Regions from separate parts of the Lactobacillus taiwanensis genome, predicted to be linked through region 1. Evidence: predicted binding sites of a transcription regulator. Region 1 holds the regulator's gene; the other holds the start of a gene.

Evidence for each region. Region 1 encodes LexA, which represses DNA repair genes until DNA is damaged. Its sites were predicted from a motif close to CNAACANNTGTTNG; they were not measured.
Region 2: a site for LexA is predicted at 1,893-1,906, ahead of recA (recombinase RecA). Genes of this name have one in related genera too.

The regions. Positions count from the first base shown of each region.
Region 1 covers NZ_CP059276.1:750,852-767,295, forward strand. Annotated here, with positions in the region: gene trmD (tRNA (guanosine(37)-N1)-methyltransferase TrmD) at 1-459, shown strand, start outside; gene rplS (50S ribosomal protein L19) at 573-923, shown strand; gene lepB (signal peptidase I) at 1,019-1,660, opposite strand; gene H1A07_RS03610 (bis(5'-nucleosyl)-tetraphosphatase) at 1,840-2,271, shown strand; gene H1A07_RS03615 (uracil-DNA glycosylase) at 2,255-2,902, shown strand; gene lexA (transcriptional repressor LexA) at 2,936-3,559, opposite strand; gene H1A07_RS03625 (DUF896 domain-containing protein) at 3,697-3,945, shown strand; gene H1A07_RS03630 (YneF family protein) at 4,018-4,239, shown strand; gene H1A07_RS03635 (ABC transporter ATP-binding protein) at 4,315-6,078, shown strand; gene H1A07_RS03640 (ABC transporter ATP-binding protein) at 6,071-7,864, shown strand; gene H1A07_RS03645 (SAM-dependent methyltransferase) at 7,919-9,100, opposite strand; gene H1A07_RS03650 (lysophospholipid acyltransferase family protein) at 9,168-9,782, opposite strand; gene H1A07_RS03655 (GIY-YIG nuclease family protein) at 9,851-10,873, shown strand; gene rpsB (30S ribosomal protein S2) at 11,027-11,809, shown strand; gene tsf (translation elongation factor Ts) at 11,847-12,872, shown strand; gene pyrH (UMP kinase) at 12,982-13,707, shown strand; gene frr (ribosome recycling factor) at 13,707-14,264, shown strand; gene H1A07_RS03680 (isoprenyl transferase) at 14,284-15,003, shown strand; gene H1A07_RS03685 (phosphatidate cytidylyltransferase) at 15,030-15,821, shown strand; gene rseP (RIP metalloprotease RseP) at 15,834-16,444, shown strand, end outside.
Region 2 covers NZ_CP059276.1:1,372,097-1,388,540, reverse strand. Annotated here, with positions in the region: gene ymfI (elongation factor P 5-aminopentanone reductase) at 1-140, shown strand, start outside; gene H1A07_RS06735 (helix-turn-helix domain-containing protein) at 199-1,248, shown strand; gene pgsA (CDP-diacylglycerol--glycerol-3-phosphate 3-phosphatidyltransferase) at 1,248-1,811, shown strand; gene recA (recombinase RecA) at 1,973-3,082, shown strand; gene rny (ribonuclease Y) at 3,206-4,828, shown strand; gene H1A07_RS06715 (glycosyltransferase family 4 protein) at 4,930-6,072, shown strand; gene H1A07_RS06710 (YigZ family protein) at 6,100-6,765, opposite strand; gene H1A07_RS06705 (helicase-related protein) at 6,889-8,076, shown strand; gene H1A07_RS06700 (ComF family protein) at 8,073-8,744, shown strand; gene hpf (ribosome hibernation-promoting factor, HPF/YfiA family) at 8,826-9,371, shown strand; gene secA (preprotein translocase subunit SecA) at 9,530-11,929, shown strand; one part of gene prfB (peptide chain release factor 2) at 12,010-12,081, shown strand; one part of gene prfB (peptide chain release factor 2) at 12,083-13,126, shown strand; gene H1A07_RS06680 (hypothetical protein) at 13,145-13,423, shown strand; gene hprK (HPr(Ser) kinase/phosphatase) at 13,416-14,375, shown strand; gene lgt (prolipoprotein diacylglyceryl transferase) at 14,372-15,208, shown strand; gene H1A07_RS06665 (NAD(P)H-dependent glycerol-3-phosphate dehydrogenase) at 15,244-16,263, shown strand; gene trxB (thioredoxin-disulfide reductase) at 16,335-16,444, shown strand, end outside.

The DNA.
Region 1 (16,444 bases):
TTTAATGAAAAAATGGCTCAAAATTGGTCAAAGGAAGAAAATCTGACTTTTATTTGTGGTCATTACGAAGGTTTTGATCAAAGAGTGTATGACTTAGCGGATGAGACAGTCTCAATTGGCGATTACGTTTTAACTGGCGGTGAATTGCCGACAATGAGTATGATTGATGCTACTGTAAGACTATTACCGGGAATTTTAGGAAATGCAGCTTCTCCAGTTGAAGAAAGTTTTTCTCATGGACTTTTAGAGTATCCACAATATACCCGTCCTGCAGATTTTGAGGGACAAAAAGTACCAGAAGTACTGACATCTGGTAATCATCAAAAAATTGCTGAATGGCGTCATAGGGAAGCTTTACGTGCAACATATCTTCATCGTCCAGATATGTTATCAGAACGCAATTTAACTAATGAGGAAAAGAAAATGCTAGAAGAAATTAAACTTGAAAAAGATAATTAGTATTTACAAGCTTTTTTCTATTTGATAAACTAATCGTTGTGGCATAAGCCACTGATTTATGGGTATTCCGCTGGCACTGAGTGTTGATGAATGCCGTAGAAGGAGAGACAATAATGGATCCATTAATTCAAGAATTAACTAAAGACCAATTACGTGATGATATGCCTGACTTCCGTGCAGGTGATACTGTTCGTGTTCACGTACGTGTTGTAGAAGGTACTCACGAACGTATTCAGATGTTCGAAGGTGTTGTAATTAAGCGTAAAGGTGCAGGCATCAGCGCAACTTACACTGTACGTAAGATGTCATCTGGTATTGGTGTTGAACGTACTTTCCCAGTAAACGATCCACGTGTTGCTAAGGTTGAAGTTCTTCGTCACGGTCGTGTACGTCGTGCTAAGCTTTACTACTTACGTGAACGTCATGGTAAGGCAGCTAGAATTGCTGAAAAGCGTCGCGGTTAATTCAATAATTAAGCAAGACAGGATTAAAGGCTATCTCAAACGAGATAGCTTTTTTTCATACCAAAAAAGAGTTTCGAAAATGAAACTCTTTTTAATTAATAAAATGTAATGTGATTTAGTGGCCAATAGCGTAATTTTACTACACCAACTATTTTACTTCGAGGAATTGTTCCAATGTATCGACTGTCTTTTGAAACACTTCGATGATCTCCCATTACAAAGTATGTATTAGCAGGAACCTTATTAGTTTTTTGCATTTCTTTTAATTGTTTAGAAGTGTAGAATTGGCGATAATTTTGTGTTTTTGCAAGTGAGCTCAGAGTGAAGTTCTGAGTATTAGTATATTTGGTTCCAGAAACACCATCTTCACCATTATCAATTAGTTTTTGACCTGCTTTTAACCAAGGCTGATTTAACTTTTTACCATTGATATAAATTTGATTATTTTTACTTACAATCTTATCACCAGGTAATCCAATAACTCGTTTAATATATAGGGCACCTGGTTCATCTGGTGCGTCAACAATTACAATATCGCCTTGCTTAATTTTAGCATGACGAAGAGCAATTACACGATCGTTATTTTCAAAAGTTGGCTGCATTGAAATCCCAGATACGGTTAAGTTAGCAAATACAAATCTATTTAGTACAAAGAAAATACCAAAAAAGATAGCTACTAAAATTAGTACCTGGAGAATCCATTGACCCCAACTTTCAGCTTGTTCTTGTTTTTTCAATTTTTCCACCTTAATTTTTTCTATTTCAACATAAAGTTTAACCTTAAATAGAGATTTTGTCGATTAAACAAAAATAGAAGTAATAATTTCTACCTTATTTTTCAAGTTAGAAAGTAGATGTAAAAAGAGCTATAAAATCAAATTTAGCTTATAATAAAAAAGTAGGAGTGTGAAGGGTTATGAAAGACATCCATGAATATTCAGCTGGAAGCATTATATACAGACTTAATAATGGAAAAATAGAATTTTTGCTAGCTCAGAGTAAGCTTAATAAAACTTGGGGATTTCCTAAAGGACATCTTGAAGAAGGTGAGAATGAAATACAGGCTGCTCAAAGAGAAGTATATGAAGAAGTAGGTTTAAAACCAGACTTTGATTTTAATTTCAAAGAAAGTATTACTTATAAAATTGCAAAAGATCGCGTAAAGACGGTTACGTTTTTTTTGAGTAAATTTAATTCGAATCAAAAGATTAAATTACAAGAGAGCGAAATTGGTGCTTCTAAGTGGTCAAGTTTGGAGGAAGCCAGTACTTGTTTACATTATGAGGAATTAAATGAACTCTTGAAAAAGGCACAGGAATATATTGAAAAAAATGAGATATCCAGATAAGTTATTAGAAGAAGTTAAAGATCGAGCAAAAGGAATGAAACTGGAAGGAATTAATTTTGGAGCTGGCCCTGTTCATCCAAAATTGATGATTGTAGGAGAAGCCCCAGGAAGAGAAGAAATAGAGTCTTTGATTCCTTTTCATGGTGCTTCTGGGAAAGAACTAATGAAGTCTCTGGCTTCGATTGGACTTAAACGAGAAGACGTTTATATTACAAGTGCAGTAAGAAGTCGTCCATATAGTGTTAAGAAAGTTTTCAGTAAAAAAGAAAATAAAGAAGTAGCAAAGTATCCAAATCGGAAACCAACGAAGAAAGAAATTCTAGCTCATGCACCCCTGTTAGATTATGAAATTAATTATGCTCAGCCAAAGATAATTATTACAGTTGGGACGACGGCTTTAAATAGGTTGTTAGGAAATAAATATGAAATTAGCAAGGTGCATGGAAAGATTATAAAAAATACCCCAATTTTAAAGTTAAATGATGCAAAAGATGGTTATGTTTGGTCAAAAGAAAAATATACTATTATTCCACAATATCATCCAGCTGCAGTATTTTATAATCGAAAACTGGCTGAAACTATTACTCAGGATTGGTTAAATATAAAGCCATTATTAAAAACAGAGAATTAAAAAAACTGGTAGGAAAAAATCCATACCAGTTTTTTAGTCGATATTATTACGATATAAGCCTACAACCTTACCCAAAATTTGAACCACAGGTAAAATAATTGGATCCATTGTATCATTTTCCGGTTGTAATCGATAATAGCCGTCTTCTTTGAAAAATCTCTTGACAGTTGCCTCATTATCTTCTGTCATTGCAACAACGATTTCACCATTATTTGCACTAGATTGTTTACGAACAATAACGTGGTCACCATTAAGAATACCAGCATTAATCATAGATTCTCCATGAACACGTAACATGAAGAGTTCTCCAGCATCGTTTTCAAGATCAGGTGGGAGAGGGAAGTACTCATCAATATCTTGAACCGCTAAAATTGGTTGACCAGCAGTCACTACACCAACTATTGGGATATCCTTGGGCTTAATTCCTAGAACTTCACGGCCCTTTTCTGTAACTTCGATTGCTCTAGGTTTAGTGGCGTCTTTTAAGATATAGCCTTTCTTTTCTAGGCGGGCTAAATGGCCATGTACTGTTGAAGTAGAAGAAAGATCAACAGCACTACAAATTTCTCTAACTGTAGGTGGAAAAGCACGCTCTTCAACAGTGTCGTAAATAAAACGTAAAATTTCTAATTGTTTATTTGCATGTGGTTCAGTCATAATTTTTTCTCCATTTAGTTACTTACTAATATTTTAACAAAAAAAGATTTGTTCGGCAAACAGGCGTTCTTGACAGTTGAGTCTTTTTTTATTGGTATAATTAAGGTAAACTAACATTGTTTAGTGAGGTGTTTATTATGGATAAAAAAGAAGAAGAAAAATTAATTAAGCGGATTAATGAATTAACTAAGATTAGTAGAGAACGTGAACTAACTCCTGACGAATTAGAGGAACGTAAGAAGTTAAGATCTGCTTTTCTTGAAAACTTCCGTGCAGGATTTAGACAACAACTTGAAGATACGGTTGTGATTGATAAAGATGGTAAAGAAGTTACATCAGAAAAAGCAAAAGAAGCTCAACGTCGCAAAGGATTAAGAAAAGATTAATTTTCCACTTTAAAAAAGACTATTTTTTTGGTATGCTGAAAAAGTACATTAATTTTCGGAGGTTTTTGGGAAATGAATTTAGGATTAGCAATTTTTCTTATTATTATCGCATTATTGATCGGTCTTGTTGGCGGATTTTATGGTGCTCGTGCATATATGAAGAAGTATTTCCAAGACAATCCTCCTATTAGTGAAGATATGATCGCAGCTATGATGGCGCAAATGGGTCAAAAACCATCCGCTAAGAAGCTCAATCAAGTTATGAACATGATGAAGCATCAACAAAAAAAATAGTAGCTTACTTTACTAATATTTGGTTTAGACAGAGGAATTACTCCTCTGTCTTTTTGTATATATGTGAGGTGAAATATGAACATTTTTAGTAAATTAGGATGGTTTTTTAAGCAAGAAAAAAAGCGCTATATTATTGGAATAACTTTTTTAGCATTAACTTCAATTGCTAATTTAGTACCACCTAGGATTCTAGGGTTAATGGCAGATCAACTTGATAAGGGATCAATTAGTTGGGCTGAATATGGCGCACTAATTTTAGCTGTGATTGCTGCAGCAATTGTTTTGTATCTTTTGCGTTATTTCTGGCGTAAGCAAATTTGGGGCGGAGCAGCTGAACTAGAAAGACAGATGCGATCGCGTTTATTTAGCCATTTTATGATAATGGATCGAACTTTTTATCAAAGACACCGAACTGGTGACTTAATGGCACATGCTACTAATGATATTAATTCAATTCAAAATGTTGCGGGGGACGGTGTCTTAACTTTAGTTGATTCTTTAGTAACTGGTGGGACAACAATGATTGCTATGATTATTTTTACTGATTTTCGTTTGACAATTGTCGCTCTCTTGCCACTTCCATTTTTAGCTTTAGGTGCCTGGAAATTAGGCGATAAGCTTCACTATAGTTTTGATAAGTCCCAAGCGGCCTTTTCTCGGCTTAATAATAAGACGCAAGAATCAGTTTCTGGAATTAAAGTATTAAAGGCATTTGGTGAAAGTAAACAAGATTCTGCTGCTTTCAATAAGATGGTAGATGAAACAATTCAAATCAATAAGAAAGTTTTTAAGTGGGACTCAATGTTTGATCCACTTGGAACCGTAATTATTGGAGCAACATATGTAATTACTATTATTTATGGTGGTCTTTTAGTAACCAATCATACTTTATCCGTTGGCCAACTAGTATCTTTTATTGCTTATATTTCAAATATGGTTTGGCCAATGTTTGCAATTGGTTACTTATTTAATATCTTAGAGCGTGGATCTGCATCTTATGATCGTGTTGAGCGGCTATTATATGAAAGACCACAAATTACCGATGAGAATGCTAATCGTAATTTAACTGCTAGGGACATTCAAGGCGACTTAAATTATGATGTAAAGTCTTTTGCTTATCCCGATGAAAAAGAGATTCCAGTCTTACAAAACATTAATTTTAATCTAAAACCGGGACAAACTTTAGGTTTGGTTGGAAAAGTTGGTGCCGGGAAAACAACAATTATCGAACCTTTATTAAGGGAATTTGATAAGTACCAAGGAAAGATAACTTTAGGTGGTCATGATATTAGAAATATTCCACTAGAATTACTTTTAAATGAAATCTCCTATGTGCCTCAAAATAACTTTTTATTTTCTACATCAATTGAGAATAATATCGCTTTTTCTGATCAAGCTGCAGGTGAAGAAAAAATTCAATCTGCTGCGCAAAAGAGTGATTTGCATGATGACATTATGCAGATGCCGGCTGGCTATAAGACTCTAGTTGGTGAGAACGGAGTGTCTTTATCTGGTGGTCAAAAGCAACGTTTATCTATTGCTCGTGCACTATTAAAAGAAAGTCCAATTTTGATTTTAGATGATGCTCTTTCTGCAGTAGATGCAAAAACTGAGACGGCGATTTTAGATTCACTTAGGTCTGAAAGAAAAGATAAAAAGACTTTGATTGCAGCTCACCGATTAACTTCGGTAATGGATGCAGACTTAATTTTAGTATTAAAAAATGGAAAAATTGTTGAAAGAGGTACGCATCAAGATCTTCTTGACCAAGATGGTTGGTATGCTGAAATGTGGCGTAAACAAGAATTACAGGCAAAGGTGGGTGAACTAGATGGATAACAAGGAAGAATCAAAATCTGTTTGGTCAAAGGCGATTCCTTTTAAAGAACAAGTTCAGATTTTTAAACGTGTCTTAAAATATGTAAAGCCTTTTAAAGTAGAAATGGGAGTTGCAATTTTTGGTGCTTTCTTAGTAAGCGTAATTAATATGCTTTTGCCTAGGGGACTACAATTCTTTTTAGATAACTATTTGATTAAGCAAAAGGCTACTATTCAAATTATTGTTTGGGCTGGTCTATTATACGGAATTGGAACGATTATTAAGGCGATTTTGCAGTTTATTTATCAATATTTGTATGCCTTGGGAGCCGAAAAGACACTTGAGAATGTTAGAAAGGATTTGTATCAAAAACTTCATAGTTTGGGGATGAGATATTTTGATCAAACGCCTGCGGGGTCAATTGTTTCAAGAGTTACTAACGATACAATGACATTAAGCGATTTCTTAGGCGTGCTCTGTCAGGTGGTAATTGGAGTATTTTCACTAGTAACTGCTTTTGTAGCGATGTATGTCACTAATAAAGTAGCAGCATTAATTGTTTTATTATTTTTACCAATTTTAGGATTTGTTTTTTGGATTTATACTCAAAAAAGCTCGAAACTATATCGTGGATTTCGTGAGCGGTTAAGTAGAATTAATACCAATTTGAATGAATCTATTGAAGGTGTTTCTTTAATTCAACAATTTAAACAAGAAAAGAGAATGACTCACAATTTCGAAAATGAAAATGGGACTTTAATGAAAACTCGTTTTAACATGATTAGAGTTAATTCACTTCTTTTATCTCCAATGACTAGTTTGCTTTATTCATTAGCTTTGGCGTTAGTTTTAATGTATTTTGGCTTTCCATTACAAAAAACATTTGTACCTGCTGGAATTGTATATGCATTTTCTCAATATGTGCAACAATTTTTTAATCCAATCTCTACGATGATGGATCGAATGACGTTCTTTCAGGATGGAATAGTTGCGGGTAAACGTATTTTTAAAATTATGGATGAGCAAGAATATGAACCAGAACAAGAAAACGATCAGAATGCTGTAATTTCTAAAGGAAAAATTGAATTTAAAAATGTGAGTTTTTCTTATGATGGTAAAAATGAGATTTTGCATAATGTTTCATTTGTAGTTAAGCCAGGGGAAACTTTGGGAATTGTTGGTCACACTGGATCAGGAAAGAGTTCAATCATTAATGTTATGATGAGATTTTATGAATTCGGTAGCGGTCAAGTTCTGATTGATGATATTGATATTAGAAAATTTTCTAAAAGGGAATTACGTAAAAAATTGGGGTTAGTTTTACAAGAACCATTTATGTTTTATGGTGATATTTCTTCAAATATTCGCTTGTATAATGATCAAATTACTGATCAACAAATTAAAAAAGCTGCACAAGCAGTTCAAGCGGATTCCTTTATTGAAAAAATGCCAGGTAAATATCATGCAAAAGTAATTGAGGGTGGCACAGAACTTAGTCAGGGACAAAGACAACTGATTTCTTTTGCAAGGACTCTGGTAACTGATCCGAAAATACTAGTCTTAGATGAAGCAACGGCTAATGTGGACACTGAAACTGAAAATTTGATTCAAGAAGGACTTAAAAAGCTTCGGCAGGGTAGAACGACATTAGCAATTGCCCACCGACTTTCAACGATTGCGGATGCTGATCAAATTATTGTTTTAGACAAAGGGAGAATTGTTGAACGTGGTACGCATCAAGAATTATTAGATAAAAAAGGATATTACTATAATCTTTATAAACTACAACAAACCAGTGATAAGTAAAAAGGTTTGGTCTCATGACCAAACCTTTTTTAATAGATATTCTACTATTTGTTGCTACTTATCATTTAACATATATTGACGGGTCATTGGTAAGTTCTTACCGGATGGACCTTTAGTTAATAAGTATTGGATAACATCAATGTTTCCTGATTCAAATGAAGCGGCACAAGCTTGTAAATACATATCCCACATTCTTGCAAAACGTTCACCCATCATACCTTCAACTTCAGAACGGTGATCGTTAAAGTTTTTGTCCCAAATTTCAAGAGTTCTTTGGTAATGGCGACGAAGCATTTCCATATCAGCAATTTGCAAGTTTGATTCTTCAATTCTTGAAACGATTTCAACTAAGCCTGGGATGTAACCGCCTGGGAAGATGTATTTATTAATCCAAGCGTTGGTTGCTCCACCTTGTTGACGAGTGATTCCATGAATTAATGCAACACCGTGTGGTTTTAAGTACTTAGCGACATCTTTAAAGTATTCCCCCAAGTTTTCCGAACCAACGTGTTCAAACATCCCTACAGAAGTTACATAGTCAAAATCACGGTTACCTAATTCACGATAGTCTTTAAGTAAAACTTCTGCTTGATCTTCAAGGCCCATATCCTTAATTTTTTTGTTTACAAGATCGAATTGTTCTTGACTCAAAGTAACACCAGTAACTTTAAGTCCATATTCTTTAGCTGCAGTTAACATTAAGGTTCCCCAACCACAACCAATATCTAACAAGGTCTTGCCAGGTTTAGGATCTAATTTTTGAAGAATGTGATGAACTTTTGCAATTTGAGCTGCCTCCAGATCGTCAGTGTTGTCATTAGTGAAGTAAGCACATGAATAAGTCATAGTAGGGTCAAGCCATAGCTTATAGAAGTCATTTCCAATATCATAGTGACTTTGAATATCTTCTTGGCTTTGCTTTTCAGTATGCTTTTGCTTTGGTAAGAATTTTCTGAATTTTGAAGCACGCATGAAAGATTCACTACTTCCATAAGCTGCTTCTATTAATTGTTGAATGCTTCCTTTAATTTCAAGATCCTTGTTCATGTAAGCTTCCCCTAAAGCTAAGGAAGCATTACTTGTTATATCTTTAAAAGGAATCTTTTTGTTAAAAATAACCTCCACTTCCGGTGTACCATTTCCATAAACTTCTGATTTTCCATCCCAGTAGGTGACTTTTACTGGAATATTAAATGAATGACTAAGCATCATTTTATATAAAGGTTTTTCTAACATTACTGATTCTCCTTTTCTACATTAGACTATGTTATTTTAACACTAAAAAGGTTAAATAATAAAAAATTTATTTTGCAACATAATGAAAATCAGGATTCTGTTCTTTATCTAGTTTATCCCACGCGTCTTCTAATTGTTTGTAGAGAGCGGGCGTAGTATCTTGGTTGACCTTTTCTCTACGAGGAATATAAATAGGGTCACCAAAACAGATATCTAATGGCTTTCTTTTAAGCAGATCTTTAAAAGAAAGAGGTCCTTGGTAAACAACTGGGACCAATGGTTTATTAGCCATTTTAGCAATTACAAATGCTCCACTTTTGAGTTTCTCCGAGTGTCGAGTTCCAGATGGAAAAATGATTAGTGACAACTCACCTTTGCGTAGGCCTTTTACTGGAATTTTAATTGCAGAGGGGCCTGGATTATCACGATTAACTGAGAATGCATGAGCATGTATTAAAATAAATCGTAGAATAGGATTTTTAAATAACTCTTTTTTTGCCATGAACATGAATTCCATTGGACTAGCAGCAAGTGCAAAAAGAATTGGTTCCCACCAAGTTCTGTGGGGAGCAACTAAAATGTAGTTTCCTTTAGGGAGACGATCTTTATGATGAACATGTAAATGGCCATTTAAGACCCACACAATAAAGCGAGCAATAGGTCGAATAATTTTATAAAACATAATGTTTCCTCCAATTTTATCTATAGTATTATACAATACAGCTAAGAATTTTTAGAAGGGTATAGAAAATGGATCTATTAAAACCTAATGAACGAATTGATTATATGTACAATGATGATTTACGCATAATTCAAGAAAAAGATGCTTTTTCTTTTTCTTTAGATACTTTATTACTAGGATATTTTGCACAAGAGAAAATACATGATAATTACAAAGTAGTAGATTTATGTAGCGGGAATGCGGCTGCTAGTATTTATATGTCATATTTTAATCGCGCTCATTATGATGCCGTTGAGATTCAAAAAGAGATGGCTGATCAAGCAAGACGTAGTGTACAACTAAATAAATTAGAAAACCGCATTGAAGTACATTGTTTGAATGCTCTGGATGCCCCAAAAAAGTTAGGGAAGGATAAATACGATATGATTGTGGTTAATCCGCCTTACTTTAAAGTGCCTAAGGGACATGTTATTAATCCTGATGAGAAAAAGGCATTAGCTAGACATGAATTAGCAATTAATCTTGAACAAATCATAAAAGTTGCAAGCAATATGTTAAAGATGAAAGGAAAAATGTTTATGGTGCACCGGCCTGAAAGATTAGGTGAAATTATGCACTATTGCTTAGAAAATCAGTTGAGTGTGAAATGGGTACAGCCTTTTGTTTCAAAAAGAAATGTGGATGCAAATTTAGTAGTTGTTGAAGCAATTAGAAATACCGCTAGTGATGGATTAGTCTTAAAAGATGCAATTGTAGTTCACAATGAAGATGGTTCGTTTACTCCAAAAGTTAGAGAAATAATCTCTGAAAACAAAAATAAAAAGCCTAAAAAAGAAAAATATTACTTTTATTGTTTATTGTGTAATGATGAAAGTTTTTATGGTGGCTTTACTAATGATTTGGAGCATCGTTTAAAAATGCACAATGAGGGAAAAGGTGCAAAATATACTAAGGCGCGTCGACCAGTTAAAATGATTTATCATGAAGAATTTGATGATAAAAAATTGGCTTTAAAAAGAGAATACTGGTTCAAGCATCATTCAAGAAAATGGAAAGAGAATTTTTTGCGCGAACATAATGTAAAATTTTAATTGCATTTGTAAGCTTAATTAGTTACAATGTTCAAGTATGCATTTTGCATATTTGAATTTATATCACATCAAGAGCGATTAAATTCCTAGGTGCCGATTTTGGTCAGAATTTAATACGACCTCTTGAGAGGAATTAACCAGGAGGAATTTTTTATGACAGTTGTTACTATGAAGCAATTGCTTGAAGCAGGTGTCCACTTTGGTCACCAAACTAGAAGATGGGATCCAAAGATGGCTCCTTACATTTTCACTCAAAGAAACGGAATCTACATCATTGACTTACAAAAGACTATTAAGATGTTAGATGATGCTTACAACTACGTTAAGGCAGTTGCTCAAGATGGCGGCGTATTTTTGTTTGTTGGTACTAAGAAACAAGCACAAGAAGCTGTTAAAGAAGAAGCTACACGTGCAGGTCAATACTACGTTAACCAACGTTGGTTAGGTGGTACTTTGACTAACTGGACTACTATCCAAAGCCGTGTTAAGAGATTAAAAGAATTAAAACAAATGTCAGAAGATGGCACTTTCGATGTATTACCAAAGAAGGAAGTTGCACTTTTGACTAAAGAAATGGAAAAACTTGAAAGATTCTTAGGTGGTATCGAAGATATGCCTAGAATTCCAGATGTTATGTTCGTTGTTGATCCTAAGAAAGAAAAGATCGCTGTTCACGAAGCAAACATTTTAGGTATCCCTGTAGTAGCTATGGTTGATACCAACACTGATCCAGATCCAATTGACGTTGTTATCCCAGCAAATGATGATGCAATTCGCGCAATTCGTTTAATTTCTGGTGCTATGGCTGATGCAATTATCGAAGGTAAGCAAGGCCAAGATGATAGTGAAGACGTTGAAAAGGAAATGGCAGATGCAGCAGCTGAAAACGGTGAGGAAGAATCAATCGAAGAAGTTGTTGAAAAGTCAGAAGACTAATTTGTTTTTACTGTTAGTTCTGTAGGAGGACATATTAATGGCAAAAATTACTGCTCAATTAGTTAAGGAATTACGTGAACGTACTGGTGCTGGTGTTATGGATGCCAAGAAAGCATTAGTAGAAGTTGACGGTGACATGGATAAGGCAGTTCAATACCTTCGTGATAAGGGTATGGCTAAGGCTGCTAAAAAGGCTGACCGTGTTGCAGCTGAAGGTTTAACTGGCGTTTACGTTGATGGTAATGTTGCAGCTATTACTGAAGTTAACTCAGAAACTGACTTCGTTTCATCAAACGATAAGTTTGTTAAATTAGTAAATGCAGCTACTAAGACTATTGCTGAAGGTAAGCCTGCTGATATGGCAGCTGCTGAAGAATTAAAGATGGATGATGGAACTACTTTAGCTCAATCATTTGTTGATGCAACTGCAACTATTGGTGAAAAGATTGTTTTACGTCGTTTTGCTTTAGAAGAAAAGACGGACGATCAAGAATTCGGTGCTTACCAACACAATGGTGGTCAAATTGGTGTTATCACCGTTTTAGAAGGTGCTGATGCAGCTACTGCTAAGCACTTGGCAATGCACATTGCAGCTATGAGTCCTAAGGTTATCTCACCTGATGAATTAGATGATGAATTTATTACTGATCAATTGGCTGTAATGAACCACAAGATTGATCAAGATAACGAAAGTCGTGCATTGGTTAACAAGAAACCATTACCACACCTTGTTTATGGTTCAGAAAAGCAATTAACTGATGATATCTTGGCTAAGGCTAAAGAAGATATCAAGGCTGAGCTTAAAGAAGAAGGTAAGCCAGAGAAGATTTGGGATAAAATCATTCCTGGTAAGATGCAACGTTTTATTGATGATAATACTCAAGTTGATAAGCAATTTGCAGTTTTGTCACAAAACTACATTATGGACGACAGCAAGACTGTTGGCGAATTCTTAAAGGAAAAGGGAGCTAAGTTAGTTGCTTTCCAACGTTACGAAGTTGGCGAAGGTATTGAAAAGAAGCAAGAAGACTTTGCTGCTGAAGTACGTGAACAAATGAAGTAATTATTTACTTAAGAAAGGAGTAACGCTTAGGCGCTACTCCTTTTTTTCGGTATAATATATTGCAGTGATTTTATGGTAAAATGGTAAAAGCAAATGAGGAGGTAAATTTATGAGTCAAGTTAAGTACAAACGTATCATTTTAAAAGTTTCAGGTGAAGCACTTGCTGGTGAAAAAGGTACAGGTATTAATCCTGAAGTTATTAAGCATTTAGCTGAAGAAATTAAATCTGTTCACGACATGGGCGTTGAAATTGGTATTGTCTGTGGTGGCGGAAATATGTGGCGTGGTGAAACCGGTGCTAACCTAGGTATGGAAAGAGCACAAGCAGATTACATGGGAATGCTAGCTACAATTATGAATGGTTTAGCATTACAAGATGGGCTCGAAAACTTAGGTGTTCCTACACGTGTTCAAACATCAATTGAGATGCGTCAAATTGCAGAACCTTATATTCGTCGTAAGGCTGTTCGTCACTTAGAAAAGGGCCGTGTAGTTATCTTTGGTGGTGGTACTGGTAATCCTTACTTCTCAACTGATACTACTGCTGCATTAAGAGCTGCTGAAATTAATGCTGATGTAATTTTGATGGCTAAAAATGGTGTTGATGGAGTTTACTCAGCTGATCCTAAGGTTGATCCAAATGCTAAGAAATATTCTGAATTAACTCAACTTGATTTAATTTCAAAAAACTTAAAGGTAATGGATAGTACTGCAAGTTCACTATCGATGGATAATAATATTCCTCTAGTTGTCTTTAACGTAAACAAGCCAGGTAACATTAAGAAAGTTGTTATGGGCGATAATATTGGTACTGTAATTAAGGGTGATAAATAATGTCTAACGAAGTAATCGAAAAAGCAAAAGAAAATATGAATAAGTCTATTGCGGTATTCCAAAAGGAATTAGGCGGTATTCGTGCAGGTGTTGCGAATGCAAGCTTATTAGATGGTATTAAAGTTGATTATTATGGCGTTCCTACTCCTCTTACGCAAATGTCTAGTGTAAGCATTCCTGAAGCTCGTGTTTTAATGGTAACTCCATATGACAAGTCAAGTTTAGATGATATTGAACATGCAATTTTAGCTTCTGATCTTGGTATTACGCCAGCTAATGATGGTACTGTAATTAGAATTGTGATTCCTCAATTGACTGGTGAACGTCGTCAAGAAATCGCTAAGCAAGTGGGCAAACTTGCTGAAAAAGGAAAAATTGCAGTTCGTAATGTTCGTCGTGATGCTATGGATACTTTAAAACGTCAAGAAAAAGATGGTGACATCACTGAAGATGAACAACGTAGTTTAGAAAAGCAAGTTCAGAAAGTAACTGATGATGCGACTAAAGAGATTGATAAATTAGCCGACCAAAAGAGTCAAGAAATTACTCAAGGTTAGTCTAGGATTTGATAAACTTATGTCAGAATCGAAAAAACCACTTAATCATTTAGCCATAATTATGGATGGAAATGGCCGCTGGGCTAAAAAAAGACATATGCCTCGTTTTGTAGGTCATCGCCATGGAATGGATAATATCCGTAATATTGCTCTTGCCGCCAATGATTTAGGCATAAAGGTTTTAACGCTTTATGCCTTTTCAACTGAAAACTGGGCTCGTCCTACTGATGAAGTAAATTATTTAATGCGTTTACCAATTGATTTTTTTGATAAATTTATGCCTGAGTTAATGGATAATAATGTTCGTGTGAATATTATGGGTTTTGTTGATGAATTACCTGAAAAGACATATTTGGTAACGCAGAAGGCAATGAAAGAAACTGCTCATAATACAGGCATGATATTAAATTTTGCTTTTAATTATGGATCACAGCGTGAAATAACTGCTGGAGTTCAAAAAATTGCGCGCAAAGTAAAAGAGGGAATAATTGATCCCAATGATATTGATGAAAAGATGGTTTCAGATCATTTATTAACTCATTCTTTGGCTCCATATGAAGACCCTGATTTGTTGATTAGAACATCAGGTGAAGAGCGGTTATCCAATTTCTTATTATGGCAAATGGCCTATACTGAATTTAGTTTTTCGGATAAATTATGGCCAGATTTTAATAAGGATGATTTAGAAGAATTAGTTAAAGATTATCAAGGACGTAATCGTCGATTTGGAAAATTGTAAAATTTATTAGAACTGTAGAATTTTAAATGAAACAACGTGTAATAACAGCTATTGTAGCTTTAATTTTATTTATTCCGATTGTTTTAATGGGTGGCATTTGGATTGATGTCTTGGTCTGCGCATTTGCAGCAGTTGGAATTAGCGAAATCTTTATTATGAAGAAACAAATTATTGTTTCTTGGGACTTTATTTTAGCCTTATTAGCCACTTTAACTATGGCAGTACCTGATTCATTCTTTAAGTTCTTGCCGGCATTTTTAAACAAATATGATATTTTTTATATTTTTGTAATGTTAATGCTAGTTAGAACAGTTCTGTCAAAAAACAAAGTGACATTTGATGATGCGGGAGTTTATACGCTGGCTGCTTTATATATTGGAACAGGTTTTCACTTTATGGCAGCAATTAGAAATGCACATCTCGGTTTAGCTATTTTAGGTTATGTATTTGCAGTAGTATGGTCAACTGACATTGCCGCATATATGGTAGGGCGCAAAATAGGTAAGCACAAATTGTGGCCTGTAATTAGTCCTAATAAAACTTGGGAAGGTTCTATTGGAGCGGTAATTTGTGCTGTGATTATTGCAGCAATTTATGTTACCTTAGTACCTACTGGCAGGAATAATGCTTTAATGATCATTTTAGCTTTCTTCCTATCAATTGTTGGTCAAATAGGAGATTTAGTCGAATCAGCCTATAAACGCTTTTATGGTGTGAAAGATTCAGGAAAGATGTTACCAGGTCATGGTGGAATATTGGATCGGTTTGATAGTATGCTTTTCGTTTTACCTGTTGTTGCATTTATGGGTATTTTATAGGAGAACTGCTTAATGAAAGGTATTTTAATCTTTCTAGTTGTTTTTGGGATACTTGTCTTTGTCCATGAATTTGGACATTTTATTGTTGCAAAAAAATGTGGGATTTTAGTTCGAGAATTTTCAATTGGTATGGGGCCAAAGCTATTTCAAAAAATACGAGCTAAAACAACATATACTATTCGTTGGTTGCCATTAGGGGGATATGTTCGCTTAGCTGGTCCAGACGATGCAGCTAAAATTGATCCTGGTACTACCGTAGTTTTACAGTTAGATAAACACAATAAGGTAAAACGAATTGATGCTTCTGGGTCTCAAATGCCAATTGAAGGTGTTCCAGTGCAAGTAAATTCAGCTGATTTAGTTGATGATCTAGTCATTCAAGGCTATGAAAATGGTGATGAAGATCAACTGAAGACGTACCATGTTGACCATGACGCTACAATTATTGAACAAAATGGTACTGAATTGTTAATTGCACCAAGAGACACGCAATTTCAAGAAGCAAGTGTTGGTAAAAAATTAGCAACAAACTTTGCTGGTCCTTTTATGAATATTGTTCTTGGCTTTGTTGTCTTCATTATTTGGTCTTTAGTGGCACCAGGAGCTCCAACTACTACAGTAGG
Region 2 (16,444 bases), 620 kb from region 1:
ATGAAGTAAAAAATGAAATTCCCGCTGGAAGATTAGCTGAACCGAAGGATGTAGTATTTTGGGTAGAAAATTTACTTGATGAACGATCGGACTATTTGACAGGTCAAACAATATATGTTGATGGTGGTTGGCTTGTTTAAGTGATGATTAGTTTGGTATACTCATATTTGAATTATTGCAAAAAGTTGAGAGGATATTATGGCAGATATTGGAGATAAATTACGCAGTGCTCGTAAAGCAAAGGGTATGTCAATTGAAGATGTTGAAAAAATAACTAAAATTCAGCGTAGATATCTTACTGCAATTGAAAATAATGATTTTGATCAATTGCCAGGAGATTTCTATGTCAGAGCTTTTATTAGACAATTTGCTGATGTAGTTGGTTTGAATGGTAAAGAATTGCTAGCAGATTATAAGTCTGAAGTACCCGAAGCAAAGCCTGAAGAATATGTCGAAAATTCAATCGACAATAAGAGTGAGAGGATTAAGGAAACCACCAATAACCGTAAAGGTATGTGGCGTAGTTACTTGCCACAGATTGCAACAGTAGTTGGAGTTGTATTAGTAATTTTAGTAGTTTATATTGTTTATACTCGCTTCTTTACTGGTACTAACCAACAATCAGCAAATCAAGCCGAAAATGTAACTGTTTCTTCTTCTCGTATTAAATCTTCAAAATCCAAAACTTCATCAAAGAAGAAATCAATTCCAAAGAATGCAAGTTCAGAAGTTAAAATTTCTAGTTTAGGTAATAATAGTTACCGTGTTAGTGGGATGAAGAATGATCGGACTTTAACTTTAGGAACAACTACTAATGAAGTTTGGGCACAAATTTTAGTTAATGGTTCTTCTGTTTGGCAAGGAACTTTGAAGGCTAATGGTAAACATTCAGTTCAACTACCAGAAAATGTGAATAATGTTTCTGTACAAATGGGAAATAGTGTTTCAACTACCTTAACTTTAGCTGGTAAAAAAGTAGATGCACGTAGTAAAACTAACCCAGCATCACCATTAACTTTAAAATTTACTTTTAATAGCAAAGATAGCAAAAACAGTAATAATCAACAAAATAATGCTGCGACTCAAAACTCTCGTTCTACTAATACTGTAAATACACAAACTCAGCAAAATCAAAATACTCAAAACAGCCAAAGCGTACAAAATAATCAAAATGTGCAACAAAATGTAAAAAATACGCAAGGACAAACAAATACTAATCAAAATAATGGAGGTCAAAGTAACCGTTAATGAACTTACCAAATAAATTAACTATGTTCAGAATCTTTATGATTCCGGTCTTTATGCTGGTTCTAATTTTTAATTGGCCAGCTGGTGGGACAACTTTCTTAGGAGCACATATTTACTGGTCTCATGTATTAGCTGCTGTAATTTTTGCTGTAGCTTCAATAACTGACTTTTTAGATGGACATATTGCCCGTTCAAGAAATTTGGTTACTAATTTTGGAAAATTTGCTGATCCATTAGCAGATAAGATGTTAACGATGACAGCATTTGTATTTTTGATCTCATTAGATTTAGCACCAGCATGGGTTGTAGCAATCATTGTTTGCCGTGAGTTAGCTGTTACGGGTTTACGTTTGATTTTAGCTGAAAATAAAGGTCAAGTTTTAGCAGCAAAGATGCCAGGTAAAATTAAGACAACTACACAGATGTTATCAATTATTTTCTTATTATTTGGTGATGTATACTACATTGGTACTATTTTGTTGTATATTTGCCTAATCTTTACTATTTACTCAGGTTATGATTACTTTAGACAAAGTGGCGATGTATTTAAAGGTGAAATATAGATTTGAAAGAAGCAGGAATGCTTCTTTTTTTTGAAAAAAATTATTGGAATTTTGCGTAATAAATTATAGAGAATATAATATTGAACGTTAGTTCGTATTTTTCTTGCTTTTAGGTAATAAAACCAAGTATAATTATTGTAAATGCATAAGGAGGAAGAAATTTGGCTAAAGATGATAAAAAGAAGGCCCTAGATATTGCCTTAAAGAAGATTGAAAAAGACTTTGGAAAAGGCGCGGTTATGCGCATGGGTGAAAAAGTAGACACCCAAATTTCCACTATTCCTTCTGGTTCACTAGCTTTAGATGCAGCTCTTGGAGTTGGTGGATATCCACGTGGACGAATTATTGAAGTATACGGCCCAGAAAGTTCTGGTAAAACTACTGTGGCTCTTCATGCTGTTGCAGAAGTACAAAAGCGTGGTGGAACTGCAGCGTATATTGATGCTGAAAATGCCATGGATCCAGCTTACGCGGAAACTTTAGGCGTAGATATTGATTCATTGATTTTATCTCAACCAAACACTGGAGAAGAAGGTTTACAAATTGCTGATACATTAATTGCAAGTGGTGCAATTGATATTTTAGTTGTCGACTCAGTAGCTGCCTTAGTGCCAAGAGCTGAAATTGATGGTGATATGGGAGACTCTCATGTTGGGTTGCAAGCAAGATTAATGAGTCAAGCTCTTCGTAAACTTTCTGGAAATATTTCTAAAACTAAAACAATTGCTGTTTTCATTAATCAAATTCGTGAAAAAGTTGGGGTTATGTTTGGAAATCCTGAGACAACTCCGGGTGGTCGTGCTTTGAAGTTTTACTCTACCATCCGACTAGAAGTACGTCGTGCGGAACAAATTAAACAAGGTTCAGATGTTATTGGTAACCGTGTAAAATTAAAGGTTGTTAAGAACAAAGTAGCTCCACCATTTAAAGTTGCTGAAGTAGATATCATGTATGGTAAAGGTATTTCTCAAACTGGTGAATTAATTGATATGGCTGCTGATAAAGATATCATTAAAAAGGCTGGTTCTTGGTACTCATATGGCGATGACCGTATTGGACAGGGTCGTGAAAATGCTAAGCAATATCTTGAAGAACATCCAGACGTTTACGATGAGGTAAAAGCAAAAGTACGTGAAGCATATGGAATTGATGCTAAAGCAATTGAGGAACGAGAAAATCCTGAAAAAGTAAAGCAAGAGCAGGAAAAAGAAAAGGAAGCATCAGCTAAAAATAAAGATATTTCTAACGAGAAAAGTACAAAAAAAGAGTAAACAGATCCAATTAAACCTTGGCATTTAAATGCTAAGGTTTTTTGTATGATTGACATCACTTGCGGATACTTTTATTATTAATAATGTGTGAAATAATTCTATAAAAAGGCGATAGTAAAAGATATGATAAATACAATTTTAGTTCCTGTTGCTGTCGCTATTATTTCTGTCTTTGTTGGAGGTTGTGCTGGTTATAGTATCCGTAAGAATAAATGGGAAACTCAAGCACAAAATGCAGCTCATGATGCAAAACACATCTTGGCAGATGCGGAAAGTAAGGCTAAAGCTGTTGAAGCTGATCTTGCTTCACAAAAAGAAGCAATGAAGAAGGCTGCGGCTGATGCAAAGAAAGAAAAAATCTTGGAGGCACAAGAAGAAATTCATCATTATCGCGAAAGAGTAGATAATGAACTTAATGAGCGTCGACAAGAAGTTTCTAGACAAGAGAATCGCTTGCTGCAACGTGAAGATGCAATTGATCATAAAGATAGTCTGCTGGATCAAAAAGATTCCCAGCTCACACAAAAAGAAAACCAAATTAAAAAATTGCAGGCTCACGTCTTGGAAAAAGAAAAGAGAGCCAATCAGTTAATTATTGAACGTGAGCAGAAGCTCTATGAAGTTGCAGAGTTAAATCAAGAAGATGCTAAAAAGATTGTTTTAGATAAACTTTCAGATCAATTAGTGAAAGAAAGAGCTGAAATGATTGAAGAAAGTAATCAACTTGCTCAAGCAAAAGCCGATCATTTTGCTCGTAAAGTAATTATTGATGCAATTCAAAGTAGTGCAGCAGATACAGTTTCTGAAAAGACTGTCTCAGTTGTTAATTTGCCAAGCGATGATATGAAAGGACGTATCATTGGTCGTGAGGGTAGAAATATTCGTTCTTTTGAAGCATTAACTGGTGTAGATGTAATCATTGATGATACTCCAGATGTAGTTGTCTTAAGTGGTTTTGACCCAATTAGACGAGAAATTGCCAAAAGAGCATTGGAGCGTCTAATTAAAGATGGCCGAATTCATCCCGCACGAATTGAAGAGATGGTTGATCGAGCTCGTAAAGAAGTAAATGATGATATTTACGAAGCCGGTGAAAGTGCCTTGATGGAACTTGGCATTCATAAGATGCATCCAGAATTAGTAAAGATTTTGGGCCGATTGAAATATCGTACTTCTTATGGACAAAATGTTTTGTCACACTCTATTGAAGTAGGTAAATTAACAGGTGTAATGGCTGCTGAACTTGGTTTAGACGAAAAAATAGCGGTACGCGCAGGATTATTACACGATATTGGGAAGTCTATTGATCATGAGATCGAAGGCTCCCACGTAGAAATTGGTGTTGAACTTGCACGCAAGTATCATGAACCAGATTTGGTTGTGAATGCAATTGCTGCTCACCACGACGATGTTCCAAAATTATCATTTATTGCGGAATTAGTGGTAGCTGCTGATACAATTTCCTCAGCTCGTCCAGGTGCTAGAAGCGAATCTTTAGAGAATTATATTCGTAGATTAGAGCAACTAGAGACCATAGCGAAAGGCCATATTGGTGTTAAGCAAGCATATGCAATTCAAGCAGGCCGTGAGATAAGAGTAATGGTTGAGCCAGATAAAATTTCTGACGCTCGAACTACTATTTTGGCTCATGACATTAGAAATCAAATCGAACAAGATATGGAATATCCTGGTAACATTAAAGTTACAGTTATTCGAGAAAAACGTGCTGTTGCAATAGCTAAATAAAAAAGACGAATCTTTAAGATTCGTCTTTTTTATTTATAGTTTATTGTGTTTATATTTAGTGGTAGGTATAATGAAAAAAGAAGTTTAGAAAGTAGATTGTTATGTTTCAAACAATTGTAAAAATATTCTTATTAGTAATCATTACTGCTGCTATAACTCCTTTTATTAGAAAATTAGCTTTTGTATTAGGTGCGGTTGATAATCCAAATGCTCGTCGTATTAATAAAAAGCCAATGCCTACTATTGGTGGATTAGCAATCTTTGTTGCTTTTAATATTGGACAATTTGTCTTATTGAGGCAGGATTTTCCAACTCATGAACTTTTTTCTGTATTATTAGCATCTAGTGTTATCATTCTAACTGGATTAATTGATGATATTTTAGAATTAAAACCAAGACAGAAGATGTTTGGAATCTTTATTGCTGCTCTAGTAGTATATTTTTTAGCGGGAATTAAGGTAAAAGAATTAAGCTTGCCACTCTTAGGACATATTCAGTTAGGCTGGTGGAGTTTTCCACTAACTATTTTCTGGATTTTAGCTTTAACCAATGCTGTTAATTTAATTGATGGCTTGGATGGCCTTGCTACCGGAGTTACTATGATTTCACTCGTAACGATGGGAATTGTAGGATTTTTCTTTTTGAAAAGTTGGCAACATTATGTTCCGATTACCTGTATTATGCTTGCGGCCTGCTTGCTAGGATTTTTACCCTATAATTTTCATCCAGCAAAGATTTTTCTAGGAGACACGGGAGCGCTTTATATCGGATTCATGATTTCCGTATTGTCTCTAAAAGGATTAAAAAATGTAACTTTTGTATCTTTATTAGTTCCAATACTTATTTTGGGTGTCCCAATTACTGATACTGTTTATGCAATGATTAGACGAAAATTAAATAAGAGGAATATTTCACAGGCTGACAAGCATCACTTGCATCATCAATTGTTGAGAATGGGTCTAAGCCATCGTCAAACAGTTTTAGCAATTTATGGAATATCGCTTATTTTTTCATTTGTGTCATTGCTGTCACTTGTTTCTCCAAGATGGGGAATTTGGCTATTAATTTTAGGCTTATTATTTGCGGTAGAATTATTCGTCGAAACTATTGGCTTATTGGGTGAAAAATATAAGCCCTTACTTCATTTCTTGCAGAGAACAATTAATAAGATGGAGCGTGCAGATCCAGAGGTAAAAGTAAGACGTTTAAATAAAAAAAATACAGACAAAAAAGATTTACATTAGTGTATAGCACTAACGTAAATCTTTTTTTTATTGCTCATGAAAATTGAAATCGGTAATGGGAATTTCATTAAAGCGTTGATCAAGCTTTTTAAATTCTACTTTTCCTGATAATAAATTAGTTAGATCTTTTTCAACTTGAGGTATTTGCTCAAGATCTAGAAAAATTTGAATAGTTACATCAGTAGTATAGGCTTGGTTAGCAATTAAAATTTTACTTTCTTCTAAATAATGATTAACTTCATCAAGACGATTATAAGGAATAGAAAATTCAATTCTTTGTTGCATAACGCATTTTACAACACCAATGTTTTGAGCGGCTTCGGTAATTGAATTAGAATAAGCCCGAATTAATCCGCCAGCTCCTAATTTAGTACCGCCGAAATATCTAGTAACAACTGCGGTTACGTTTTTTAATTTCATTAGTTGAAGAGCTTTTAGTTCTGGAATACCAGCCGTCCCAGATGGTTCACCGTTGTCACTTGCTTTAACTTGGTCATCGTTTAAGCCAATTGTGTAAGCATATGTGTTGTGATTTGCATCATGATATTTTTTAGAAATCTTCGCAATAAAAGCTTGAGCTTCTTCAACTGTTTTAGTTCGAGTAAAAGAACAGATAAATCTACTTTTCTTAATAACTATTTCGTGTTGCCCTGATTTACTAATGGTTAAATAATTTTTTTGCTTTAATGACAAAAAATCGCCTCCAATTGCGTAATTAATATTAGGGTGATCGAAATGAATAAATTAAAAGGACGGCAATGGATCTATGATCAAAATAACCATAACATAAACATTAAAACGACAAAAGTGCCAGCAATGATAAATGGAGTTTGCCAAAGATGTAATACTGAATCGTCTTTTAGCCTGCCAGATGGACGCAAGTATTGCAGAGAATGTATTGGGCTAGGGAGGATAAGTGAAGGGGATGAATTAGAGAGAAGTTTAGAGAGTAGTTCATATTCGCCTTTACTCAATCCACTTAGTTGGAACGGAAAGCTGACAGAACAACAAGATGTGATTTCAAAAGGACTCGTTCAATCATTTAAGGAAAAAAGAGATCATTTAATTCATGCCGTAACTGGGGCTGGTAAGACTGAAATGCTTTTTAAAGTTGTAGAGACTGCTTTGAAAAATGGAGCAAGAGTTGCAATTGCAACACCTAGAATTGACGTAGTGGATGAATTATTTCCACGTTTTCAAATAGCTTTTAAAGCTGTAAAGATTGGTAAATATCATGGACGAGAATATCACGAAGCCGAAGATGAACAATTTATCATTTGTACTACGCATCAACTTTTAAAATTTTATCAAGCATTTGATTTGATTGTGATTGATGAAGTGGATTCGTTCCCATTTTATGAAAACAAAATGCTACATTTTGCCGCTGAAAAAGCAATCAAAGAAACGGGTTGTACCTTTTTTCTAACAGCAACACCTGATGAGGAGTTATTAAAAAAAGCAAAAAGAAAAGCTATAAATTATTCCTTACTTAAAAGGAGATTTCACCAAGGTTTGTTACCGGTACCTAAAGAAAAATACTTTTTAAAACCATTTATTTCTAAAAAAGGTAAGATTCATCCTGCCTTAATTAGTCAGATCAAAAAGATTCTTACGATGAAAAAGCCGCTTTTAATTTTTGTCCCTCGAATTAAAGAACTACCAATTTATCAGCAGCATTTAAGGACATCGTTTAATAAAAATAAGATTGTTAGCGTCTGTGCAGGCGATAAAGAGAGACAAGAGAAAGTAGCTAAATTTCGTACAGGAGAAATCGATATTTTGTTAACAACAACTATTTTAGAGCGCGGGGTAACCTTTAAGCATGTTCAAGTAATTGTGATTGCAGCTGATGATCCAATTTATAATACACCCAGTTTAGTTCAAATTGCTGGAAGAGTAGGACGAAGTGCCGATGATCGAAATGGATTAGTAATGTTTTGTTATCACAAATATACGAAAAGCCTAAGGGCAGCCATGAAACAGATTAGGATGATGAATAAATGAGTAAGTGTTTATTGTGTAATTCTAATTTTAGAAGACAAATTAATTACGAAAAGTTACTTTCTTTTACTAAAATTAAAGAAAAATATACTTGCAATTTTTGCTTAGAAAATTTTGCTAAAAAGTCGGGTAAATTATGTAGAGGATGTAGTAAAGAAGTAAAGAAAGAAGATTTATGTTCTGATTGTCTTCAGTGGCAAAAAATATATGGAAACAATTTATTAGACAATAAGTCTTTATATAAGTATAATGACGCTTTCCATGATCTTATGGTGCAGTACAAAAGATATGGAAATTATATTTTGTGTCATGTCCTAGCTGAATTAATTGATAATTTACCAGTAGCTGATTATTATGTCCCTGTACCTAGTTCTCCTAGCCATTTGGAGAGACGCGGTTTTGATACGATAAGGTCTATTTATCAGAACTTAGTTCCGCTGACTAATTTATTAATTAAAAACGATAATGAAAAAGCACAAGGCGAGAAGAATAGGAATGAGCGCTTATTAACTAAACAGACATTTCTAGCTATTAAAAAGGAAAATATTAATGGAAAAATTTTATTATTGGATGATATTTATACTACTGGGAGGACGCTTTATCATGCGCGGGATGCACTTTTAGAAGTATATTCTAATTGTGAAATAAATAGTTTTACAATAAGTAGATAAATCATTAGTAAAACCGCTTACAATTTGTTATACTAGATATGTAAAGAAAAACGTCATAAGACGTTGGAAGGAGAATCTACAATGTTAAAATACAATGTTCGTGGAGAAAATATCGAAGTTACTGATGCCTTAAGAGATTATGTTCAAAAAAGATTGACAAAGCTCGAAAAGTACTTCGAAATTAATTCTGATGTAATTGCTCACATCAATTTGAAGGTTTATCCAGATCACACTTCTAAGGTTGAAGTAACTATTCCACTTCCATACTTAGTTTTACGTGCAGAAGATACAACTGATGACATGTACAAGAGTATTGACTTTGTTTCTGAAAAGTTAGAGCGTCAAATTAGAAAATACAAGACTCGTATTAACAGAAAGAGTCGTGAAAAGGGACTAAAGGATTTCTTCTATGAAGATTTAGAGGAAGAAAAGAAGACCCCTAAAGAATTTGATATTGTTCGTAACAAGCACTTAGACTTAAAGCCAATGAGTGCTGAAGAAGCGGTTTTACAAATGGATCTATTAGGTCATGACTTCTTTGTTTTTGAAGATGCAGATACTAATGGAACAAGTATTGTTTATCGCAGAAATGATGGTCGTTACGGCCTAATTGAAACTAACGAATAATTAAGGTGATTTTAAAAATTAATAGTCTCTCAAGCAATAATAAAGCTTGAGAGGCTTTTTCTTGCAATAGTAGGTTTCTCATTTTTACAATTTAATGTTAAAATTACATAGTATTATTTTAGATTTGTGCACAAAATTTAAACTTAAGGACCGATTAAATGGCTAATATTCTTAAAAAAATTTATGACAATGACAGAAAAGAATTAAAGAAATTTGAAAAATTAGCAACTAAGGTAGAATCTTTAGCAGACGAATATGAAAAGTTGTCTGATGAGCAATTACAAGCAAAGACACCTGAATTTCGCAAGCGTTTAGATAATGGTGAAACATTAGATGATATTTTGCCAGAAGCTTTTGCGACAGCTCGTGAAGGTGCTAAGAGAGTTTTAGGATTATATCCTTTCCGCGTTCAAATTATTGGTGGTATTGCGCTTCACTATGGTAATATTGCTGAAATGATGACCGGTGAAGGTAAGACTTTAACTGCGACTCTACCTGTTTATTTGAATGCTTTGACAGGTAAAGGTGTTCATGTTGTAACGGTTAACGAATACTTGTCTAGCCGTGACGAAAGTGAAATGGGACAGCTTTATAAGTGGCTAGGTTTAACTGTAGGTTTGAACCTTAACTCAATGTCTGCAGATGAAAAGCGAGACGCTTATAATTGTGATGTTACTTACTCAACCAACTCTGAATTAGGTTTTGATTATTTAAGAGATAATATGGTTGTTTACAAGGATCAAATGGTTCAACGTCCGCTTAACTATGCAATTATTGATGAGGTTGACTCGATTTTAATTGATGAAGCTAGAACACCTTTGATCATTTCTGGTCAAGCAGAGCAAGCAAACAGTGAATATATCCGTGCTGATCGTTTTGTCAAAACTTTAACTGAAGATAAAAGTGACGATGATGCGGATGATGATGAAGATCATGGTGACTACAAAATTGATTGGCCAACAAAAACTATTAATTTAACTAATCAAGGAATTAAAAAAGCTTGTGAACACTTTGGTTTAAAGAACTTATACGATATCGATAACCAGGTTTTAGTTCACCACATTGATCAAGCTTTGAGAGCTAACTACCTTATGTTAAAAGATATTGATTATGTGGTACAAAATGGAGAAGTTATGATTGTTGATTCCTTTACTGGACGAGTAATGGAGGGACGTCGTTACTCTGATGGACTTCACCAAGCTATCGAAGCTAAAGAAGGAGTTAAGATCCAAGAAGAATCTAAGACTCAAGCAACAATTACTTATCAGAACTTCTTTAGAATGTATAAGAAATTGGCTGGTATGACTGGTACGGCTAAAACAGAAGAAGAAGAATTCCGTGAAATTTATAACATGGAAGTTATTACTATTCCTACTAACCGACCAATTGCACGTAAAGATTTGCCAGATATCTTATATCCAACTCTTGATTCAAAGTTTGAAGCTGTAGCAAAGGAAATCAAAGAACGGCATGCAAAGGGACAACCGGTTTTGGTTGGTACAGTTGCGATTGAAAGTTCAGAGCGTTTAAGTCAAATGCTTGATCAAAAGGGTATTCCACATGCAGTTTTGAACGCCAAGAACCATGCTAAAGAAGCAGAAATTATCATGAATGCTGGTCAAAGAGGAGCAGTTACAATTGCAACGAACATGGCTGGTCGTGGTACTGATATCAAATTAGGGCCTGGTGTTAAAGAATTAGGTGGCTTAGCAGTTATTGGTACTGAACGTCATGAATCTCGTCGTATTGATAATCAGCTTCGTGGTAGATCTGGTCGTCAAGGAGATCCTGGTATAACAAGATTTTATCTTTCATTAGAAGATGATTTGATGAAGCGTTTTGGTGGAGATCGCGTAAAGCTCTTCCTTGATCGAATCTCGAATAATGATGACGATAAAGTTATTGAATCACGGATGATTACTAAGCAAGTTGAATCAGCTCAAAAGCGTGTTGAAGGTAACAACTACGATACTCGTAAGCAAACTTTGCAATACGATGATGTTATGCGTACTCAGCGTGAAATCATTTATGGTGAAAGAATGCAGGTTATCTCTGAAGAAAAAACATTGAAGCCTGTATTAATGCCGATGATTAAACGGACTATTGATCATCAAGTTGATATGTATACACAGGGTGATAAAAAAGATTGGCGTAATGATCAGTTAAGAGATTTCATTTCGTCTGCTATTACTGATGAAGAAACTACTAAAAAGCTTAATATGAAGCACTTAAGTGCTGAAGAATTAAAGAAGCGTCTTTATAAGATAGCAGAAGATAATTATGCTGAGAAAGAAAAGCAACTTGCTGATCCAGAACAAATGCTAGAATTTGAAAAGGTTGTTATCTTGCGTGTTGTAGATGAACGCTGGACTGATCATATTGATGCAATGGATCAATTGAGACAATCTATTAGTTTGAGAGGATATGGTCAACTTAATCCATTAGTGGAATATCAAGAAGCAGGCTATAGAATGTTTGAGGAAATGATCAGTGATATCGAATTTGATGCCACCCGTCTATTTATGAAGGCTCAAATCAGACAGAACATTAGTCGATAAAACAAAAAGGGAGGCAGATAATGTCTCTCTTTTTTGCTATTATTAAAGTAATAATAATTTAAGTAATGCGAGGAATTAATATGGAAATTAGTGAAATTCAAGCAGAATTAAATAAGCTTAGTCCTAAATTAGATCACTTCAGGAGGTCTCTTTGACTTCGACTCATTAAGTGAAAGTATTGCAATTAATGAGCAGAAAATGGCTGAGCCTGGTTTTTGGGATAATCAAGATCAGGCACAGAGTTTGATTAGTGAAACTAATCAAATGAAGGAAAAAAGTGAGAATTTTAAGAATCTTGAAGAAAAATTTGATGATGCTCAAACGGCCTTGGAACTCCTTAAGGCAGATCCAGATCCTGAATTAAGTGAAGAATTATCCGAAGAAATGGGTTCTTTATCACAAAGTTTTCATGATTATGAATTATCATTACTGTTATCAGATAAGTATGATCAACATAATGCTTTGATGGAAATTCATCCAGGTGCTGGTGGTACCGAAGCCATGGATTGGGCTGATATGCTGTTAAGAATGTATCACCGATACGCTTCTAACCATGGTCTAAAATTCGAAATTGAAAATTATGAACCTGGTGAAGAAGCAGGAGCTAAAAGTGTAAGTATCCGAATTCAAGGCAAGAACGCCTTTGGCTTACTTAAGTCGGAAAATGGGGTTCATCGTCTTGTAAGAATTTCACCTTTTGATTCAGCTAAAAGAAGACACACTTCTTTTGCTTCAGTTGAAGTAATTCCTGAAATTGATCAGAGTATTGAAGTTGATATTAATCCAGATGACTTACGAATTGATGTTTATCGCTCTAGTGGTGCTGGTGGACAGCACATTAACAAGACTTCAAGTGCCGTAAGAATTACCCACTTGCCAACTGGTATTGTTACTTCATCTCAAGCTCAACGTTCTCAGCTTCAAAACAGAGAAACTGCAATGAATATGTTGCGTGCTAAATTGTTCCAGCTTGAAGAAGAAAAGAAGAGAAAACAAACCGAAGAGCTTAAAGGGAATCAAAAAGAAATTGGATTTGGTTCACAAATTAGATCTTATGTTTTTCATCCATATAATATGGTAAAAGATCATCGAACTAATTTTGAAACCAGTGATGTAAATGGTGTAATGGATGGAAAATTAGATGATTTTATCTATGCCTATTTACAATGGTTATTAAGTCAAAGAAATCCAAATTAAAGTTGAAGGAAAAAGCCTATGGGATTTGTAACTATTTTAATATTAGTATTGGTTGCCTTGGTTATTTTGAGTATCTTGTTTGCAGTATTTAAGTTCTTTATTGGACTTTTACCACTTGCATTAATTGTTGCTTTGATAATTTGGCTAATGGCTAAGTTTTCAGGTAGTAAAAAAGATAATAAGGTTTCAGATACTCATAATCCAGTTCAGCATCCTGCTAATAATCAAAAGCGAAAGAAAGCACGAAATGTTTCAGTCAAAGATGTAGAAGATAAAGAGGACAACAAAAATGGTTGAAGCAGTTAAAGTTAGTGAATTAGTAAAAGATGTTCCTTCACTTAAGATTGTTGAAGGAAAAGAATATTTAAATGAAAAGGTAATTAATACTTCTGATATCTCACGTCCTGGATTAGAATTAACGGGATATTTTGATTTTTATCCTAAAAATCGAATTCAGCTTTTAGGGAGAACCGAAATTTCTTACAGTGCTCGCTTAGATCATGATTTGCGTGAGAGAGTATTCAATAAAATGGCTACTCCGGAAACACCTTGTTTTATCGTGTCTCGTGGATTGCCAATTCCTTCTGAATTACTTGAAGCAGCGGATAAAGAAAATATTCCGGTTTTCTCTAGTAACATGGCTACCACACATCTTTCTAGTGTTATTACGCAGTTCTTAGATGAGCAATTAGCTCTTAGAAAGAGTATGCATGGTGTATTAGTCGAAATCTATGGTATGGGTGTACTAATTGTTGGTAATTCTGGTGTTGGTAAGTCTGAAACTGCCCTAGATTTAATTAAGAGGGGCCATCGTTTAATCGCAGATGATCGAGTTGATGTTTATCAAAAAGATGACAAAACCGTAGTTGGAGAAGCTCCAAAAATTCTAAAGCATTTAATGGAAATTCGCGGAATTGGAATTATTGATGTCATGAGCTTATTCGGAGCTGGTGCGGTTAAGAATAGTACTGAAATCAAACTAATTATTCGTTTACAAAATTGGGATCCTAAAGCTAATTATGATCGTTTAGGATTTAATGAAAAGACGCAAGAAATTTTTGAAGTAGATGTACCGCAAGTAACTGTCCCAGTTAAAGTTGGTCGAAACTTAGCAATTATTATTGAAGTTGCAGCCATGAACTTTAGAGCTAAGAAGATGGGATATGATGCAAGTCAAAAATTTGAACAGAATTTAACTGAGTTAATTTCAGATAATTCTAAAAAAAGTGAGGGTGAAAATAAAAAATGAGTTTAGCGTTAAATCCCGTAGCCTTTACTTTAGGATCACTTCAAGTTAAATGGTACGGGATCTTAATGGCTACTGGTGTATTGGTAGCAACTTTAATGGCGATTAATGAAGGTAAAAAAAGGCATATCATGCCTGATGATTTTATTGATTTCCTTCTTTGGGCAGTTCCAATTGGCTTTATTGGAGCACGTATTTATTATGTGGTTTTTGAATGGGGTTACTTTTCACAGCACCCAGATCAAATAATCGCTATCTGGAATGGTGGAATTGCTATTTACGGTGGATTAATTGCTGGATTAATAGTCTTGTTAGTTTTCTGTCATCAGAGAATGTTACCACCGTTTTTGATGCTTGATATTATTGCTCCTGGTGTTATGGCTGCTCAGGTAATTGCTAGATGGGGTAATTTTATGAATCAGGAAGCGCATGGTGCAAAAACAAGTTTGGCGTTTCTAGAAAGTTTACATTTACCTCATTTTATTATTCAGCAAATGTATATCAATGGCGCTTATTATCAACCGACTTATTTATATGAATCTACTTTAAACTTGATTGGTTTAATTTTGATTTTAAGTTTACGACATAGAAAACATCTCTTTAAGCGCGGCGAAATCTTTTTAAGTTATGTGATTTGGTATTCAGCTGTTCGTTTCTTTGTTGAAGGGATGAGAACTGATAGCTTGTATATTGCTAATACAATTAGAGTTTCACAAGCCTTAAGCTTAGTATTATTCTTTGGTGCGATTATTTTATGGGTTTATCGGCGTAAAGTTGTAAAGCCAAAATGGTATTTAGCTGGTAGTGGATTGAAATACCCGTATAATAGAGATTGAAAGAAATAGGTTTTATAGAAAGTTTGAGTAAGAAAATGGCAAAAATTGCAGTTTTAGGTAATGGTTCATGGGGTTCTGTTCTTGGATCAATGTTAGCAGATAACGGAAATGATGTTGTGTTATATGGAAACATTGATAGTGTTAACAAAGAAATTAACGAACACCATACTAATGCTCACTATATGAAGAATTGGAAGCTTAATCCAAATGTCCCAGCTACTGGAAATTTGGAGAATGCTTTAGATGGGGCTGAAATTGTTTTATTTGTTTTACCAACTAAAGCAGTACGTATTGTTGCTAAGAAGGTACGTAAAATATTGGATAAAACTGGTGCTACTCCTCTATTAGTAACTGCTACTAAAGGAATTGAACCAGGTAGTAAAAAATTAATTTCAGATATTTTAACTGAAGAAGTTTATCCTAATAATAGTGAAAAAATTGTTGCTATTTCTGGTCCTAGTCATGCTGAAAATGTGGCCCAAAAAGATCTGACTGCAATCGCATGTGCTTCTACTAGTGAAGAAAATGCTAAACGAGTTCAAGAATTATTCTCAAATAATTACGTTCGCTTCTATACTAATGATGACTTAGTTGGAGTTGAAGTAGGTGGAGCAGTTAAAAATGTTATTGCAATTGCCGCTGGTATTTTAGTTGGTAAAGGATATGGCGATGATGCTAAAGCTGCTTTAATGACTAGAGGTTTAGCTGAAATTACTCGTTTAGGCGTTAAATACTTTGGTGCTAAGCCAATGACGTTCTCAGGTCTTTCTGGTATTGGTGATTTAATCGTAACGGCTACTTCATCTAATTCTCGTAATTGGCGTGCTGGGAAGCAAATCGGTGAAGGAAAGAGCCTGGACTATGTCTTAGAAAATATGGGACAGGTTGTGGAAGGGGCTACTACTGTTAAAGCTGTCCATGAATTAGCAGAAGAAAAGAATATTGATATGCCGATTAGTGAAGCAATTTACCGTGTTCTTTACGAAAATGCTGATGTTGATGAAGAAATTAAGACAATGATGGGAAGAAACCCAAAGCCTGAAATTCAACTTTAGGCAAAAAGATTGCAATTTTTATTTTTTAATAGTAAGATATACTTACGAAAAGTAAGAATTGAGGCGAGAATATGTCTGAGAAAAAGACTTATGATGTAATCGTAATTGGAGCAGGTCCTGGTGGATTGACTGCTGCATTATATGCCGCTCGGGCCAACTTAAAGGTTGTAATTCTTGATCG